One region of the Streptomyces sp. NPDC058664 genome, then DNA from elsewhere that is predicted to be linked to it. Evidence: riboswitches for the same ligand, from Rfam matches in the RefSeq annotation. Region 1 holds a riboswitch; each other region holds the start of a gene.

Region 1 (4,353 bases):
AGAAGGCCCGGCTCGGCCTCCTCGACCCCGACTGGACCCCCGTACCCCCCGCCCTCGCGGACGCCGACACCACCGGAGACCCGGAACGCCTGCGCGGCACGATCGACCTCGACCCGACCGCCAACCGCGAACTGGCCGGCCGGATCGCCGAGCGGGCCGTCGTCCTGCTCCGCAACGACGGCACCCTCCCGCTCGACCCGCGCACCCCCCGCCGCATCGCCCTGATCGGCCCCAACGCCGAAGTCCCCACCGCCGTCCTCGGCTGCTACTCCTTCCCCGTCCACGTCGGCGGACAGCACCCCGGCGTCCCCCTCGGCATCGACCTGCCGACCCTTCACGACACGCTCCGGACGGAGTTCCCCGCGGCCGAGATCACCGTGGCGCGGGGCACCGGCATCGACGACGCGGGGACCGAGGGCATCGCCGAGGCCGTGGCGGCGGCCCGCGGCGCCGACCTCGTCGTCGCGGCGCTCGGCGACCGCGCCGGGCTCTTCGGCCGCGGCACCAGCGGCGAGGGCTGCGACGCGGGATCGCTCACCCTGCCCGGAGCGCAGCAGCGGCTCCTCGACGCGCTCCTCGACACCGGCACACCGGTCGTGACCACGCTGCTGGCCGGACGGCCCTACGCGCTCGGCCGCGCGGCCGACGAGTCCGCCGCCGTCGTCCAGTCCTTCTTCCCCGGCGAGTCGGGAACCGCCGCCATCGCCTCCGTCCTCAGCGGCCGGACCGCCCCCAGCGGCCGACTGCCCGTCAGCGTGCCCCGCGACCCCGGCGCCCAGCCGTCCACCTACCTCGCCGCCCGCCTCGGCCACGCCGGCGACGTCTCCAGCATCGACCCGACACCCGCCTACGGCTTCGGACACGGCCTGACCTACACCACCTTCGCGTGGGACGACCTCGTCGTCGAGAACCCCGAGGCCCCCACCGACGGCACGTTCCACCTCGCCCTCACCGTGCGCAACACCGGCGACCGCGCCGGCAGCGAGCTCGTGCAGCTCTACCTCCACGACCCCGTGGCCTCCGTGGTCCAGCCCCTCCAGCGCCTCATCGGCTACGAACGGCTCGACCTGGCCGCCGGGGAGCAGAAGCGGATCCGGGTGGCCGTCCCCGCCGACCTCGCCTCGTTCACCGGCCGCGACGGGCGGCGCGCGGTGGAACCGGGAGAGCTGGAGCTGCGGCTCAGCGCCTCCAGCACCGAACCACGACTGACCGCCCGGGTGGCCCTCACCGGCCCGGTGCGGTACGTCGACCACCACCGTGCCCTGCACGCCGCGTTCCGGGTCGATCCGCGTACCGGCGACTGACCACGGCGGCCCGGACGGGGCCCGGGCGGCATCACCCGCCCGCGCCGGCCGGCGGGCGAAGAGCGATCCGGCGGGGTAAGAGTCCCCTGAGACGCGAATGCGGCCGGGACGGGCGCGACCTCCCCCTCGGCCGCGTCGCCGGTGACGACGAGGAGGCCGCCGTGGACGGCAGAAGCAATGGGTTCGTGCACTCCTTCAACCGCGCCGGCGGGTACGGGTTCGTCGTTCCCGTGGGCTCCGAGGAGCAGGTCTACTTCAGCGCCGAGGACATCGAGGAGGAGCAGCACCTCTCCGAAGGGCAGCAGGTCTCCTTCGTCCTGGTCCTCGGCGAGGGCCGTTTCGAGGCGAAGGAACTGCGCGTCTGACGCCCCGCCGGCACGACCGTGCCACCGGCGGCGCCCCCGGGCGGGGGAGCGGGCCGGTGGTACTGTGCCGAGGCCAGTCGCACCTTTGTACGCACCCGGACGGGTACGTGCACGGGTCAGGGAATCCGGTGCGAGACCGGAACTGACGCGCAGCGGTGAGGGCGACGGGCGGAGCATCGGCCACTGGGCGGCACGACGGGCCCGGGAAGGCGCTCCGTCCGGCTGACCCCGAGTCCGAAGACCTGCTGGCGGCCCCGGCGGCACGCCGTCGTCCGGGGAGCACCGTACGACAGGCTCCGCGTATGAGCCGTGGCCGCAGAGGAAGTCCCCGTGCCCTTCGCACACCCCGCCCGCTCCGCCGCCCTGTTCCTGGCCGGCGCCCTGCTCCTGACCGTGACCGGATGCGGCGGCGGATCCGCCGCACGGCCCACGGAGAACACGGTGAACACGACCGGGGGCCCGCGCCAGGGGTACCCCGTGACGATCGACGACAACTGCGGCCGCCGGGTCACGGTCGACCGGCCTCCGCGGCGGGCCGTCGCCCTCGACCAGGGGTCGGCGGAGATCATGCTCTCCCTCGGCCTGGCCGACCGCATGGCGGGCACCGCCACCTGGACGGACCCGGTGCTCGAGGGACTCGAGAAGGAGAACGCGAAGGTACCGCGCCTCGCCGACCGCTACCCCTCCTTCGAGAAGGTGCTCGACGCCGAGCCCGACTTCGCCGCCGCCTCCTTCGCGTACACCCTCGGCAAGGGCGGGGTGGCTCCCCGCGAGCGGTTCGAGGAGCTCGGCGTCCCCACCTACCTCTCGCCCACCGACTGCGTCGGCAAGGACAACAGCGGCGACGGCGACGGAGTCCGCATCCGGCCCCTGACCATGGACACCGTGTACGGCGAGATACGCGACCTGGCCCGGGTGTTCGCTGTCCCGGAGCGCGGCGAGAAGCTCGTCGCGGAACTGAAGTCCCGTGTGGCGAAGGCGACTTCAGACGGAGATTTCACGGACGCCACGGTCCTCTACTGGTTCTCCGACGCCGAAGCGCCCTACATGGCGGGCTGTTGCGGCGCCCCCGGCATCGTCACCGACGCCCTCGGTGCGAAGAACGTCTTCGACGACACGCGCGCGGAGTGGCCGCAGGTCAACTGGGAGACGGTCGCCGACCGCGACCCCGACGTCCTCGTCATCGGCGACCTGACCCGCCGTTCGCAGTCGGCCGAGAGCGCCGCGAAGAAGATCGAGTTCCTGGAGTCCGACCCGGTCACCCGGAACATGACGGCGGTACGGAAGAAGCGGTACGTCCTGCTCAGCGGCCAGGCCATGAACCCCACCGTCCGCACCGTCGAGGGCGTCGAGAAGGTGGCGGCGGCCCTCCGCTCGTACGGCCTCGCGAAGTGACGGCGCTCCCGCCCGGCGAGACCGACGTTCGACCCGACGGGTCCGTCGTTCCGTCCGGCGTCCTGCGCGGAGGGGGTGTCGCACGCGGAGGGGGCGCGGCGCTGTTGTGGACGGTGACCGGGCTCGCCGTCCTGGCCGCTTCGGTGGCCGTCGCGATCACCATCGGTCCCGCGGACATCGGCGTCGGCGACGTGTGGGCCGTGGTCGCCGCCCACCTCGGCGGGGAGGTCCCGGAGGTCTCGCCGATCCGGGACGGCATCGTGTGGGAGCTGCGGCTGCCCCGTACCCTCCTCGCCGCCGTCTGCGGAGCCGGACTCGCGGTCTGCGGCGCGGTGATGCAGTCGCTGCTGCGCAACCCGCTCGCCGACCCCTTCGTGCTCGGGGTCTCCTCCGGCGCCTCGACCGGCGCGGTCGCGGTCGTCGTCCTCGGCGTCGGCGGAGGCGTCCTCTCCGTCACCGGAGGGGCGTTCCTCGGCGCGGTGCTCTCCTTCGCGCTCGTCCTGCTGCTCAGCCACACCCTCGGCGGTTCGACGGACCGGGTGGTGCTCGCGGGCGTCGCCGCGATGCAGCTCTTCTCCGCCCTCACCTCCTTCGTCGTGATGACGGCGGCGGACGCCGAGACCACACGGGGCGTGCTCTTCTGGCTGCTCGGCTCGCTCGGCGGGGCCGGCTGGAGCGACGTGGGGGTGTGCGGGGCGGTGCTCGCGGCGGCCCTGCTGGTGTGCGGCGGGCACGCGCGGACCCTGGACGCGTTCGCGTTCGGCGAGGACGCCGCCGCCGCGCTGGGGGTCGCCGTCACCCGCACGAGGCTCGTCCTGCTGTGCGTCACCGCCCTCCTGACGGCCGCGCTGGTCTCCGCCGCCGGAGCGATCGGCTTCGTCGGCCTCGTCCTGCCGCACGCCGCCCGGGCCCTGGCGGGCCCCGGGCACGCGCGGCTGCTGCCGGTCACCGCCCTGGCCGGGGCGGTGTTCCTGGTCTGGGCCGACACGCTCGCCCGCACGGTCCTCGACCCCCAGGAGGTGCCGGTGGGCGTGGTGACCTCGCTGATCGGCGTCCCGGCCTTCGTCCTCGTCCTGTACCGCACCAGGAGCTCCCGATGACCGCGGGCCCGACTCCGACCGCTCCGATTCCGAGCCCGAGCCTCGGACTCCGCGCCGACCGGGTCTCGCGCACCGCGGGCGGCACCCTCGTCCTCGACGGGGTCAGCGTCACCCTCACGCCCGGCACCGTCACCGGCCTCCTCGGGCCCAACGGCTCGGGGAAGTCGACCCTCCTGCGCCTCCTCGCGG
Region 2 (4,353 bases), on a different contig from region 1:
TCCCGTCGTACCCCCGCCCGGCGAGCCCCGACTGCAGGCGCTGCGCCCGGTCGAAGGCCCGCACGAACGTGGTCGCGCCGAGCCCCGCGAGCGAACGCCAGGTCGCGGCCCGGGTGGTGTGCCCGAGCCGGGCCGCCTGCGCCTGCCGGATCTTGGACAGCGAGTCGAGGAGCAGGAAGATGATCCGGTACATCACGAGGGCCACGTCCACCACGGGCGCCGGCACCCCGGCCCGGACCAGCCGGGGAAGGACGTCGGAGACCGGCGTGGTGAACGCGAACAGCAGCACCCCGAGCGAGGCCGACGCGGTCCGCAGCAGCAGCTCGACCGCCTGCGCCGGACCGCCCGGGGCGAACGCGACCGCGCCCCGGGCACCGCCCACCTCGAACAGCAGCGGAATCGCACCCGTGACACAGAACCCGAGCGGGACGCGGAACGCCCGCCACAGCGCCCGTCCCGGCACACCGGCCGGGCCGAGCAGCACCCCGAGCGTGACCGCGGCCACGAGCGGCGCGCCCGGCCACGGCGGCAGAGAGACCGCGCACAGGGTCAGACCGAAGCCGAGCAGCGCCTTCTCGGCGGGATGACGGCGGCGCCAGCGACTGCTGTGCGCCGCCGCGTCGATCGGCAGCATCGGCGGCTACGCGCCCGGCTCGCCGGGGCCCCCGGGGGAGCCCCCGTCCGGCGAGGCCTTCCTTTCGGCCGCCACGCTGCCCGTACCGTGAGGGGCCTTCACCCCGGCCGCCTCCGCCAGGGCCGCCCCCTGCCTGCGGCCTCGCCGCAGGCCGAAGTAGTACGCCAGGACGCCGGCACCCAGCGCGGCCTGGAGGGAGAACAGCGCGGACTCGATCTCCCCGGACGGCGGCTCGTACAAGGGGCTGAACCACGGCTCGTAGTCCGGGTGGAGCTCCGTGATCGCGGTCTCCGCCTCCCCGTCCGCCCCCGTGAACGGCTCCTCCTTGTGGTCCCCGAGCCCCAGCGCGAGCGGCAGTACCGCGAGCGCCGCGACGACGAGCAGCAGCAGGGCGTTGATCCTCGCGTTCCGGCTCATCACGCGGTCGCCTCCTTGCGTCGCTCCGCCGTGCGTCCGCCGAGGACACCGAGCCGGGTCAGTTCGCCCTTGCTGGACTGCGTGAGCAACCGCATCACGAGCACGGTGAGCAGGCCCTCGCTGACAGCCAGGGGGAGCTGCGTCACGGCGAAGATCCCGCCGAACTTGGCGAGCGCCCCGGGCACACCGCTGCCCGGGTCCGGGAAGGCGAGCGCCAGCTGCACGCTGGTCACGCAGTACGTGGACAGGTCGGCGACGAACGCGCCGAAGAAGACGGCGACCATCAGCGGCGCACCGAACCGGCGCAGCAGCAGGTACGTCCCGTATCCCGCCCAGGGCCCGACGATCGCCATCGAGAAGACGTTCGCACCGAGCGTGGTCAGCCCGCCGTGGGCGAGCAGCAGGGCCTGGAACAGCAGGGTGATCGTCCCGAGGACCGCCATGATCGGCGGCCGGAACAGGATCGCACCCAGACCCGTACCGGTCGGATGCGAACAACTGCCCGTCACGGACGGCAGCTTGAGCGCCGAGAGGACGAAGGTGAAGGCGCCCGAAGCGCCGAGCAGAAGCGTGGACTCGGGGTTCGACCGTACTTCACGGGTCAGCGCGCGGACCCCGTGGACGACGAACGGCGCGGACGCGACGCCCCAGGCGGCCGCGTGCACAGGGGGTAGGTACCCCTCGGCTATATGCATGGTTGGGAGACCCTCTCCAGCACCTCGTGGATGGACAACGCACCCTGGCCGGTCTCCTGGCTGACGGTCATACGCCCGACTCCGCCTTCCCACACCACGACGGTCTCCCGTCGCGGTCCAGTGGCTTCCCCGAGGGCGTTCCCCGCGGGGGTGGAGCCGGACATCCCGATCACAGTGGCGAGGGCCGCACCGGTACTGCACCGGTTTCCCGTACACCAAGGCGCTGTGACACTAGTGCGTTGACCAGGTACATCACAACACGACGGCCACCCTGTGCGGCTTCTCACTCACTCCGCGCAGTCACTCCTTGCGGTAGGCGTACGCCTCCGAGGCCGCCGCCGTCACCGCGTCGATGTCCCCTCCCGCGCTCGCCGTGACCAGCGCGGCGACCGCGCCCTCGACGAACGGCGCGTCCACCAGACGGGAGCCCTCGGGAAGCTCGTCGCCCTCGGCGAGCAGCGCCTTCACGGTGAGCACCGCGCTCCCCAGATCGACCAGGATCGCCACGCCCGCGCCCCGGTCCACGTCCCTCGCCGCCTGGCGGATCAGCTCGGAACTCGTCCCCAGGCCGCCGTCCGGGGCCCCGCCGGCCGGGAGGACCGGCGCCAGGTCACCGCCGCCGGAAAGCCCCCGGGCCAGCTCGGCCACGGCCGTCGCGACGGCGGCACTGTGCGAGACGAGCACGATGCCGACGCGGGTCCCGGCACTCACGACGCCCCCTCCCCACGGGCGGCCTCGTCGAGCGCGGCGAACAGCAGCGCGGAGGACGTGGCCCCCGGATCCTGGTGCCCCACCGACCGCTCGCCCAGATAACTGGCCCTGCCCTTCCGCGCCCGCAGGGGTACGGTCCCGAGGGCGCCCTCCTCGGCGGCGGCGCGGCCCGCCCCGAACGACGCCCGCAGCCCCTCCACGGCCGGAACGAGCGCGTCCAGCATCGTCTTGTCGCCCACCTGGGCACCGCCCAGCTGCGACACGGCGGCCACTCCGGATCCGAGGGCCTCCGCCAGCTGCTCCCGGCTGATCCGGTCCCCGTCGCCCAGCGCCTTGCCGGTACGGCGCAGCAGCGTGCCGTACAGAGGTCCCGACGCGCCGCCCACGGTGGAGATCAGCTGCCGTCCGGCCGTGGTGAGCACCGCGCCGGGCGTCGCCGGCGGCTCCTTGGCGAGGGTCTCCGAGACGGCGGCGAACCCCCGTTTCAGATTCGCGCCGTGGTCGGCGTCGCCGATGGCCGAGTCAAGCTCGGTGAGCCGGTCCGCCTCGCGGTCGACGGCCTCGGCCACCGCGGCCAGCCACCGCACCAGGAAGTCCGCGCCGAAGGTCTCCGTCATTCCGGTCCCCTCTCCCATCCCTCGTCTCACCTGCCCCAGCGCAGCGCGGGCGTCTGTACGGGCGCGTCCCACAGGCGAAGGAGGTCTTCGTCCACTTCGCACAGGGTCACCGAGCAGCCGGCCATGTCGAGCGAGGTCACGTAGTTCCCGACGAGAGTACGGGCGACCGGCACCCGCCGCTCGCCGAGCACACGCTGCACCTCCGCGTTGAAGCCGTACAGCTCCAGGAGCGGGGTGGCGCCCATCCCGTTCACCAGCGCGATCACCGGCCCGGACGGGCGGAGGTCCTCGACGACGACGTCGACGGCGAAGTCCGCGATCTCCCGGGAGGTCATCATCGGCCGCCGCTCACGCCCCGGTTCGCCGTGGATCCCGATGCCCAACTCCAGTTCGCCCGCGGGGAGATCGAAGGTGGGGCTGCCCTTGGCGGGGGTGGTGCAGGCGCTCAGGGCCACGCCGAAGGACCGGCAGCGCCCGTTGACCCGACGGGCGATCGCCTCCACCCGCTCGAGGGGCGCGCCCTCCTCGGCGGCGGCGCCCGCGATCTTCTCCACGAAGAGCGTGCCGCCGGTCCCTCGCCGGCCGGCGGTGTACAGACTGTCCGTGACGGCGACGTCGTCGTCGACGAGGACCTTGGCGACCTGGATGCCCTCGTCCTCCGCGAGCTCCGCCGCCATCTCGAAGTTGAGCACGTCCCCGGTGTAGTTCTTGACGACGAACAACACCCCGGCCCCACTGTCGACGGCAGCCGCGGCCCGCACCATCTGATCGGGCACCGGGGAGGTGAACACCTCCCCGGGGCACGCGGCCGCCAGCATCCCGGGCCCCACGAACCCTCCGTGCAAGGGCTCGTGCCCGGATCCGCCTCCGGAGACCAGCGCGACCTTCCCCGCCACGGGCGCGTCCCGCCGCACCACGACCCGCTGCTCCACGTCCACGGTGAGCTCGGGATGAGCGGCCGCCATCCCCCGCAGCGCGTCGGCGACGACGGTCTCGGGAACGTTGATGAGCATCCTCATGGATACCTCCGGGTGAGATTGACAGGTAAGCCACTGGACAGGGCTTTTGCAGGTCAGAGCAGGCGCGCCGAATTGTTGATCTTGGCGGTTCATGGCGCTGGAGGGCTGCTTCCAGCGGTACTGATGCTGACTGAACGCTGACTTCCGTGATGGAGTGTCAGGTTTGAGTCGCCAGGACGAGCTTTGCGAATGCGCATCACGGCGCAATTATCGGTGCACGGATGTGAGCGCGCACTGGTGCGCCACCGGTCGGATCCGGA
Region 3 (4,353 bases), on a different contig from region 1:
CCTTCGTCGCCGTCCCGGCGGCCATCTACGCGGCGGGCGCGGCCGGCTTCTTCGCCGTGCCGTACACGATCCTGATCTACCCGCTGATCTTCACCTTCCTGCCGCGCCTCTGGTCGGTCTCGCACAAGCACGGGTACGTCACCACCTCGGACTTCGTGCGCGGCCGCTTCGGCTCCAAGAGCCTGTCCCTCGCGGTGGCGGTCACCGGCATCCTCGCCACCATGCCGTACATCGCGCTCCAGCTCGTCGGCATCCAGGCCGTCCTGGACGTGATGGGCGTCGGCGGCGGCGAGACCACCCACTGGTTCATCAAGGACCTGCCGCTGCTCATCGCCTTCGGCGTCCTCGCGGCGTACACGTACTCCTCGGGCCTGCGCGCCCCCGCGCTCATCGCCTTCGTCAAGGACACCCTGATCTACATCGTCATCGCGGTGGCGATCATCTACATCCCGATCAAGCTGGGCGGCTTCGACGAGATCTTCGCCAAGGCGAGCGAGGCGTACGCGCAGACCAACCCGGCGACCGACAAGCCGCGTGGTTCGGTCGTCCCCGGCGAGGCCGGCCAGTGGACGTACGCGACGCTCGCGCTCGGCTCGGCGCTCGCGCTGTTCATGTACCCGCACTCCATCACGGCGACCCTGTCGTCCCGGAGCCGCGAGGTCATCCGCCGCAACACCACGATCCTGCCGCTGTACTCGCTGATGCTGGGCCTGCTCGCGCTGCTCGGCTTCATGGCGATCGCCGCCGGGATCCAGGTGAAGAACGGGCAGCTCGCCATTCCGCAGCTCTTCGAGACGATGTTCCCCGACTGGTTCGCGGGCGTCGCGTTCGCCGCGATCGGCATCGGCGCGCTCGTCCCGGCGGCGATCATGTCGATCGCCGCGGCCAACCTCTTCACCCGCAACATCTACAAGGACTTCATCAAGAAGGACGCGACCCCGGCGCAGGAGACCAAGGTCTCCAAGCTGGTCTCGCTCCTGGTGAAGGTCGGCGCGCTCGCCTTCGTCCTCACCATGGACAAGACGGTCGCGATCAACTTCCAGCTGCTCGGCGGCATCTGGATCCTGCAGACCTTCCCGGCCCTCGTCGGCGGCCTGTTCACCCGCTGGTTCCACCGCTGGGCGCTGCTCGCCGGCTGGGCCGTCGGCATGGTCTACGGCACGGTCGCCGCGTACGGCGTCGCCAGCCCGACCCAGAAGCACTTCGGCGGCTCCTCCGCCGAGATCCCGGGCATCGGCGAGATCGGCTACATCGGCCTCACCGCCTTCGTCCTGAACGTCGTCGTCACGGTCGTCCTCACCTTCGTCCTCAAGGCCGTCAAGGCTCCCGAGGGCATCGACGAGACGTCCCCGTCCGACTACACGGCGGACGCCGGTGACCCCGGCGTGCAGACCGAGCTGCCGAAGGTCGGCGCCGAGACGCACTGACCGGACGGAACGGCCGCACGCGGGCCCGGGACCTCCACCAGGGGATCCCGGGCCTCTTCGCGTCTCCCTCCGAGGCACACTTCCCTCATGGACTTCACGATCAGGGCAGTACGGCCCGAGGAGTACGAGGCGCTCGGCGAACTCACCGCGAGCATCTACCTGAACGACGGACTGCTGAAGTACGGGGCCCAGGACTCCTATCTGGAGGTGCTCCGGGACACCGCGCGGCGGGCCCGCGAGAGCGAGGTGCTCGTCGCCGAGGACGCCGACGGCCGGCTCGTCGGCGGAGTGACCTTCGCCACCGGCAACACCCCCTGGGCGGACATCGCGGTCGCGGGCGAGGCCGAGTTCCGGATGCTCGCCGTCGCCCGGGAGGCCCGCGGCCGGGGCGTCGGCGAGGCCCTCGTACGGACCTGCGTCGAGCGCGCGCGAGCCCTGCCCGGGTGCGAGCGGATCGTGCTCTCCACGGACACGACGATGGTCGCCGCGCACCGGATGTACGACCGCCTCGGCTTCGTCCGCACCCCGCACCGGGACTGGTCGCCGATCCGCGACCATCTTCTGCTCACCTACGCCCTGGAGTTCTGAGCCGAGGGGCGACACAACATGTGGGGGGTGCCACGAGCGGCGCCCCCCACATGTATGCTCAACCTCGCTGTCGACGCAGGGGAATCCGGCGCGAATCCGGAACTGTCCCGCAACGGTGTGCTTCATACGGATACGACGTTTTCGTACGAGGTGAGTCCGAGGACCTGCCGACAGCGCACCCGGTCCGTCCGTTCCGGGTGCCACTGACGTCCGGGCCTCGCGGAGTGGGCCGGTGGAAGCGTCGCGTCCGGCGTTACGGATGCCCGTCTGCCCGCCTTCCCCCGCCGCGGCCCCGAGCCGAGCGAGGGAGAGCCCCCACGTGACCATCGCGCCCGCCGATCCGGCTTCCGCCGAGGTTTCCGCGGTCGAGAGCGACGGCCCCGGGACCGTACTGCTGCGGACCCTGACCGACCTCACCGCCGATCTCCCCGACACCGACCCCGGCAAGGTCGCCGCCGCCGCGCTTCGCGGCCGCAGCGCCGCGTCGGACGAGGCGGAGCTGCGCGAGCTGGCCACCGAGGCGGCCGCCGGCCTGATCGCCGAGGACCCGGCGTACTCCCGGCTCGCCGCCCGGCTCCTGACGATCACCATCGCCGACGAGGCGGCCGGCCAGGGCTCGGTCTCCTTCTCCGCCTCCGTCGCCGTCGGCCACCGCGAGGGCCTGATCGCCGACCGCACCGCCGCGTTCGTCGCCCTGCACGCGGCCCGCCTGGACGCGACGATCGACCCGGCCGGCGACGACCGCTTCGGCTACTTCGGTCTGCGCACCCTCTACTCGCGCTACCTGCTGCGCCACCCGATCACCCGCAAGGTCATCGAGACCCCGCAGCACTTCATGCTGCGCGTCGCCTCCGGTCTGGCCGAGGACGACTCGGTCCGCGCGCTCGACGAGGTGGCCGCGCTGTACGGCCTGATGAGCCGTCTCGACTACCTCCCCTCCTCCCCCACCCTCTTCAACTCCGGCACCCGCCACCCGCAGATGTCCTCCTGCTACCTCCTGGACTCCCCGCAGGACGAGCTGGACTCCATCTACGACCGCTACCACCAGGTGGCGCGCCTCTCGAAGCACGCGGGCGGCATCGGCCTCTCGTACTCCCGCATCCGGGCGCGCGGTTCGCTGATCCGCGGCACCAACGGGCACTCCAACGGCATCGTGCCGTTCCTGAAGACGCTCGACGCCTCCGTCGCCGCCGTGAACCAGGGCGGCCGCCGCAAGGGCGCCGCCGCCGTCTACCTGGAGACCTGGCACGCGGACATCGAGGAGTTCCTCGAACTCCGCGACAACACGGGCGAGGACCAGCGCCGTACGCACAACCTGAACCTGGCGCACTGGATCCCGGACGAGTTCATGCGCCGGGTCAACGCGGACGCCGACTGGTCGCTGTTCTCCCCGGCGGACGTGCCCGAGCTCGTCGACCTGTGGGGCGAGGAGTTCGACGCCGCCTACCGCGCCGCCGAAGCCAAGGGCCTGGCCCGCAAGACCATGCCGGCCCGTGACCTGTACGGCCGGATGATGCGGACCCTGGCCCAGACCGGCAACGGCTGGATGACCTTCAAGGACGCCTCGAACCGGACGGCCAACCAGACCGCCGAGCCCGGCACCGTCGTCCACTCCTCCAACCTGTGCACCGAGATCATCGAGGTCACGAACGACGGCGAGACGGCCGTCTGCAACCTCGGCTCGGTCAACCTCGGCGCCTTCGTGGACCAGGGAGCCGACGGCGGGGACATCGACTGGGAGCGGCTCGACGCCACCGTCCGCACGGCCGTCACCTTCCTCGACCGGGTCGTCGACATCAACTTCTACCCGACCGAGCAGGCGGGCCGCTCCAACGCCCGCTGGCGGCCGGTGGGCCTGGGCGCGATGGGCCTCCAGGACGTCTTCTTCCAGCTGAAGCTGCCGTTCGACTCGGCGGAGGCCCGCGCCCTGTCGACGAAGATCGCCGAGCGCATCATGCTGGCGGCCTACGAGGCCTCCGCCGACCTCGCCGAGCGCAACGGCCCGCTGCCGGCCTGGGACAAGACCCGCACCGCCCGTGGCGTCCTGCACCCCGACCACTACGACGTGGAACTGAACTGGCCGGAGCGCTGGACGGCGCTGCGCGCCCGCATCGCGTCGACCGGCATGCGCAACTCCCTCCTCCTCGCCATCGCGCCGACCGCGACGATCGCCTCGATCGCCGGCGTGTACGAGTGCATCGAGCCGCAGGTCTCCAACCTGTTCAAGCGCGAGACGCTTTCCGGCGAGTTCCTCCAGGTCAACTCGTACCTGGTCGACGAGCTGAAGAGGCTCGGCGTGTGGGACGCGCAGACCCGTGAGGCGCTGCGCGACGCCAAC
Region 4 (4,353 bases), on a different contig from region 1:
CCAGGCCGCGGAGGGGGGAACCGGACGGTCCGGCCGGGACGAAGCCGCCGTTCAGGGCGTGCACGGCGTGCGTCAGTTCGTCGGTGGTGGCGGCAAGCCGCGGCACGACCTGCTCGCAGGCGAAGCGGAGGACGGCGTGCACCTCGGGGCCGTACGCGGCGGCGACCGTCGCGACCGCGTCCACGGACCAGCCCGCCGCCTCCATCGCCTCGACCAGCTCGCGGGCCTTCGCCTCCGCCTCGTCGGCGGTGGTGCGGGTCGCGGCCGACTCGTCGAGGCCGAGCGCCTCGCGCAGACCGGGCAGGGCCTGCGTGCCGCCCCAGATCTGGCGGGCGCGCAGGATGGAGAGGACCAGGTTGACCCGGGCCTCGCCCTCCGGGGCGCCGCCGAGGACGTGCAGACCGTCGCGGATCTGCGCGTCCTTGACCTCGCACAGCCAGCCGTCGACGTGCAGCAGGAAGTCGTCGAAGCCGTCGTCCTCCGGGCGCTCCTGGAGGCCGAGGTCGTGGTCGAGCTTGGCGGCCTGGATCAGCGTCCAGATCTGGGCGCGGATCGCGGGCAGCTTCGCCGGGTCCATGGAGGAGATCTGCGCGTACTCGTCGAGCAGCTGCTCCAGGCGCGCGATGTCGCCGTACGAGTCGGCGCGGGCCATCGGCGGCACCAGGTGGTCGACGAGGGTCGCGTGGACGCGCCGCTTGGCCTGGGTGCCCTCGCCCGGGTCGTTGACGAGGAAGGGGTAGATCAGCGGGATGTCGCCGAGCGCCGCGTCCGGTCCGCAGGCGGCGGACAGGCCGGCGTTCTTGCCGGGCAGCCACTCCAGGTTGCCGTGCTTGCCCAGGTGGACCATGGCGTCGGCGCCGAAGCCGCCGTCCTCGGCGCGGGCGGCGATCCAGCGGTAGGCGGCGAGGTAGTGGTGGGACGGCGGGAGATCGGGGTCGTGGTAGATCGCGATCGGGTTCTCGCCGAAGCCGCGCGGCGGCTGGATGAGGATCAGCAGGTTCCCGCGCCGCAGGGCGGCGAGGACGATGTCGCCCTCCGGGTTGCGCGAGCGGTCGAGGAACATCTCGCCCGGCGCCGGGCCCCAGTGCTCCTCGACGTGGGTGCGGAGCTCCTCGGGGAGCGTCGCGTACCAGCGCTTGTAGTCGGCGGCCGGGATGCGGACCGGGTTGCGGGCGAGCTGCTCCTCCGTCAGCCAGTCCTGGTCGTGGCCGCCGGCCTCGATGAGCGCGTAGATCAGCTCGTCGCCGTCGCCGGAGACCAGGCCGGGAAGCTCCTCGGCGGGCCCGAAGTCGTACCCCTCGGCGATCAGACGGCGCAGGAGGGAGACGGCGGACGCGGGGGTGTCGAGGCCGACGGCGTTGCCGATGCGGGAGTGCTTCGTCGGGTACGCGGAGAGGACGAGCGCCAGCTTCTTCTCGGCGTTCGGGATGTGGCGGAGCCGGGCGTGCCGTACGGCGATCCCGGCGACGCGGGCCGCGCGCTCGGCGTCGGCCACGTACGCGGGCAGGCCGTCCTCGTCGATCTCCTTGAAGGAGAACGGGACGGTGATGAGCCGCCCGTCGAACTCGGGCACGGCGACCTGACTGGCGGCGTCCAGCGGGGAGAGGCCCTCGTCGTTCTCCTCCCAGGCGGCGCGCGAGCCGGTGAGGCAGAGCGCCTGGAGGATCGGCACGTCGAGCGCGGCGAGCGCCCCCGCGTCCCAGGCCTCCTCGTCGCCGCCGGCCTGCGCCTGGGCGGGCTTGGTGCCGCCGGCGGCGAGGACGGTGGTGACGATGGCGTCGACTCCGCGCAGCTCGGCGAGGAGCTCGTCCTCCGGGGCCCGCAGGGAGGCCACGTACAGCGGGAGGGCCCGCGCGCCGGCGTCCTCGATGGCGTCGCACAGGGCGCCGACGAAGGCGGTGTTCCCGCTCATGTGGTGGGCGCGGTAGTAGAGCACGGCGATGGTCGGGCCGCTGTCGTTCTTCGCGACCCGGTCGAGGGGACCCCAGGTGGGGGCGGCGGCCGGGGCCTCGAAGCCGTGGCCGGTGAGCAGGACGGTGTCGGAGAGGAAGCGGGCCAGCTGCTCCAGGTTCCCGGGGCCGCCGTGCGCGAGATAGGCGTGCGCCTCGGTGGCGACGCCGACGGGGACGGTGGACGTCTCCATCAGCTGCGCGTCGGGCGCCTGTTCGCCGCTGAGGACGACCACGGGCTTTCCGGCGGCGCGGACCGCGTCGAGACCGTCCTCCCAGGAGCGGAGCCCGCCGAGGAGGCGGACGACGACGAGGTCGGCGCCGTCGAGGAGGCCGGGCAGTTCGGCGAGGGGAAGGCGGGCGGGGTTGGCGAAGCGGTACTCCACCGGGCCGCCGGCCGAGGCGGCGTTCGCCGCGCGGGCGCTGAGCAGGTCGGTGTCGGAGTGCGACAGCAGCAGAAGCATGGCGAGCGCAGGCCTTCCTCGGGGTTGTCCGCGCCCCGGGTGGTCGTGTGGACGGCAGGAGTTCCTGACTCACCCGTTCCGTCGTGCCTGGTACGGGCTCACAGTGGCGGGACCGCGCCGGATTCTCACCGGGCTTCCTCCCCGGGGTCCTGGGACCCCATGCCGAACTGCATCCTAGATCGTGGCGCCGAGGGCCGGGGCGGGCCGCCGAGTCGGCCTGATCACACCCGGTGGGCGCCCGGTTCCCCGTGGGTATGCTCGCCGCCATGCCGCCCACCCCACCCACGACGCCCGAACCGGGCGAAGCTCGCATACGGGACCGTGGCGACGCCTGCCCCGGGGCGCTGCGCCTGCACCCCGCCGAGGACGGCCGCCTGGCCCGACTCCGCCTGCCCGCAGGTAGATTGACGTTCCGTCAGGTCGAAGCCCTCGCGACGGCGGCGGAGACGCTCGGCGACGGGCGGGTCAGCATCACCTCGCGCGGCAACGCGGAGCTGCGCGGTCTCGGCGAGGGCTGCGGGGCGGAGCTCGCCGGCCTCCTCGACGAGGCGGGCCTGCTGCCCTCCCCCACCCACGAACGCGTCCGCAACATCGTCGCCTCGCCGACCGCCGGACTCGACGGACTCGGCCACGCGGACGTGCAGTTGTGGGCGCGCGACCTTGACGCCGCGCTGTGCTCCGAGCCCCGGGCGGCGGCGCTTTCCGGCCGTTTCCTGTTCGTCCTGGACGACGGGCGCGGGGACGTGGCCGGGCTCGGCGGCGATGTGAAGTTGATCGCAGACGCGGACGGGACCGCCGTGCTGTGGCCCGGCGGCCGGCAGGTCTTCCGGCTCGCCGCCGCCGACGCCGTCCGCGCCGCCCTCGCCGCCGCCCTCGCGTTCCTCGACGCCGCCGACGCGGCCGGGAACGGCGCCTGGCGGCCCCGTGAACTGCCCGACGCCCACGTCCCGGACTGGGCCGGGGCCCTGGCGCGCGCCGGGATCGCGGCCGAGGCCCTGCCCGTACCGCCGACGCCGTTCTCCCCGCCGCCCGCGCCCGGAGCCCTCGGGGACGGCGGCCTGTACGTCCTCGCGCCGCTCGGCCGGCTGACCGCCGCCCAGCTGCGGGCGCTGCTGCCGGCCGACGAGGTCCGGTTCACACCGTGGCGGGGGGTGGTCGTGGTGGAAACCGGAACAGGGGCCGCCGCGGATCGCCTGGACGCCCTGGAGACGTACGGCCTCATCACCCGCCCCGACGCACCCGGCGCCGGAGTCACCGCCTGCACCGGGCGCCCCGGCTGCGCCAAGTCCCTCGCCGACGTACGTACGGACGCTCTCGCCGCGCCCCCCGGGCCGCTGCCCGTGCACTTCTCCGGGTGCGAGCGGCGCTGCGGACACCCGTACGGCGGCTGGATCGAGGTCCTCGCCACCGGCGAGGACACCTATCTGGTGGACGGCGCGCCCACCTCCCGTACCTCCCTGTCAGAAGCCGTCGCGGCGGCCCGCACCCCCGTCGGCCCCACGCCCCCCACGAGATGAGCGAGAGCGACACGATGTTCGACTACGAGAAGGACGGGGCGGAGATCTACCGCCGGTCCTTTGCCACGATCCGCGCCGAGGCGGACCTCGCGGGCCTGCCCGCCGACGTCGCCCAGGTGGCGGTCCGGATGATCCACGCCTGCGGCATGACCGACCTCGTGCAGGACATCGCCTACTCCCCCGGGGTCGTCGCGAACGCCCGCGCCGCGCTCCGCGCCGGTGCCCCGATCCTCTGTGACGCCCAGATGGTCGCCAGCGGTGTCACCCGCAAGCGGCTGCCCGCCGACAACGAGGTGCTCTGCGCGCTCTCCGACCCGGCCGTCCCCGGCCTCGCCGCCGAACTGGGCACCACCCGCTCCGCCGCCGCCCTCGAACTGTGGCGGGACCGCCTCGAAGGCTCCGTCGTCGCCATCGGCAACGCCC

What was found. A riboswitch is a leader RNA that binds a small molecule or an ion and turns the genes downstream of it on or off. The one in region 1 is predicted to bind cobalamin.
Region 2: linked by a shared signal. The riboswitch ahead of ACFWUY_RS06760 (energy-coupling factor ABC transporter permease) and the one ahead of ACFWUY_RS15855 (ABC transporter substrate-binding protein) in region 1 are both predicted to bind cobalamin.
Region 3: linked by a shared signal. The riboswitch ahead of ACFWUY_RS29275 (ribonucleoside-diphosphate reductase subunit alpha) and the one ahead of ACFWUY_RS15855 (ABC transporter substrate-binding protein) in region 1 are both predicted to bind cobalamin.
Region 4: linked by a shared signal. The riboswitch ahead of cobN (cobaltochelatase subunit CobN) and the one ahead of ACFWUY_RS15855 (ABC transporter substrate-binding protein) in region 1 are both predicted to bind cobalamin.

The regions. Positions count from the first base shown of each region.
Region 1 covers NZ_JBHXRW010000016.1:137,346-141,698, reverse strand. The annotation lists gene ACFWUY_RS15865 (beta-glucosidase) at 1-1,304, shown strand, start outside; gene ACFWUY_RS15860 (cold-shock protein) at 1,466-1,669, shown strand; cobalamin riboswitch at 1,788-1,913, shown strand; gene ACFWUY_RS15855 (ABC transporter substrate-binding protein) at 2,000-3,064, shown strand; gene ACFWUY_RS15850 (FecCD family ABC transporter permease) at 3,127-4,164, shown strand; gene ACFWUY_RS15845 (ABC transporter ATP-binding protein) at 4,161-4,353, shown strand, end outside.
Region 2 covers NZ_JBHXRW010000005.1:220,388-224,740, forward strand. The annotation lists gene cbiQ (cobalt ECF transporter T component CbiQ) at 1-634, opposite strand, end outside; gene ACFWUY_RS06755 (energy-coupling factor ABC transporter substrate-binding protein) at 641-1,051, opposite strand; gene ACFWUY_RS06760 (energy-coupling factor ABC transporter permease) at 1,051-1,746, opposite strand; cobalamin riboswitch at 1,775-2,009, opposite strand; gene ACFWUY_RS06765 (PTS-dependent dihydroxyacetone kinase phosphotransferase subunit DhaM) at 2,047-2,457, opposite strand; gene dhaL (dihydroxyacetone kinase subunit DhaL) at 2,454-3,074, opposite strand; gene dhaK (dihydroxyacetone kinase subunit DhaK) at 3,101-4,093, opposite strand.
Region 3 covers NZ_JBHXRW010000043.1:64,433-68,785, reverse strand. The annotation lists gene mctP (monocarboxylate uptake permease MctP) at 1-1,427, shown strand, start outside; gene ACFWUY_RS29280 (GNAT family N-acetyltransferase) at 1,515-2,015, shown strand; cobalamin riboswitch at 2,064-2,202, shown strand; gene ACFWUY_RS29275 (ribonucleoside-diphosphate reductase subunit alpha) at 2,335-4,353, shown strand, end outside.
Region 4 covers NZ_JBHXRW010000012.1:29,992-34,344, forward strand. The annotation lists gene cobN (cobaltochelatase subunit CobN) at 1-2,413, opposite strand, end outside; cobalamin riboswitch at 2,453-2,581, opposite strand; gene cobG (precorrin-3B synthase) at 2,668-3,930, shown strand; gene ACFWUY_RS12485 (precorrin-8X methylmutase) at 3,927-4,353, shown strand, end outside.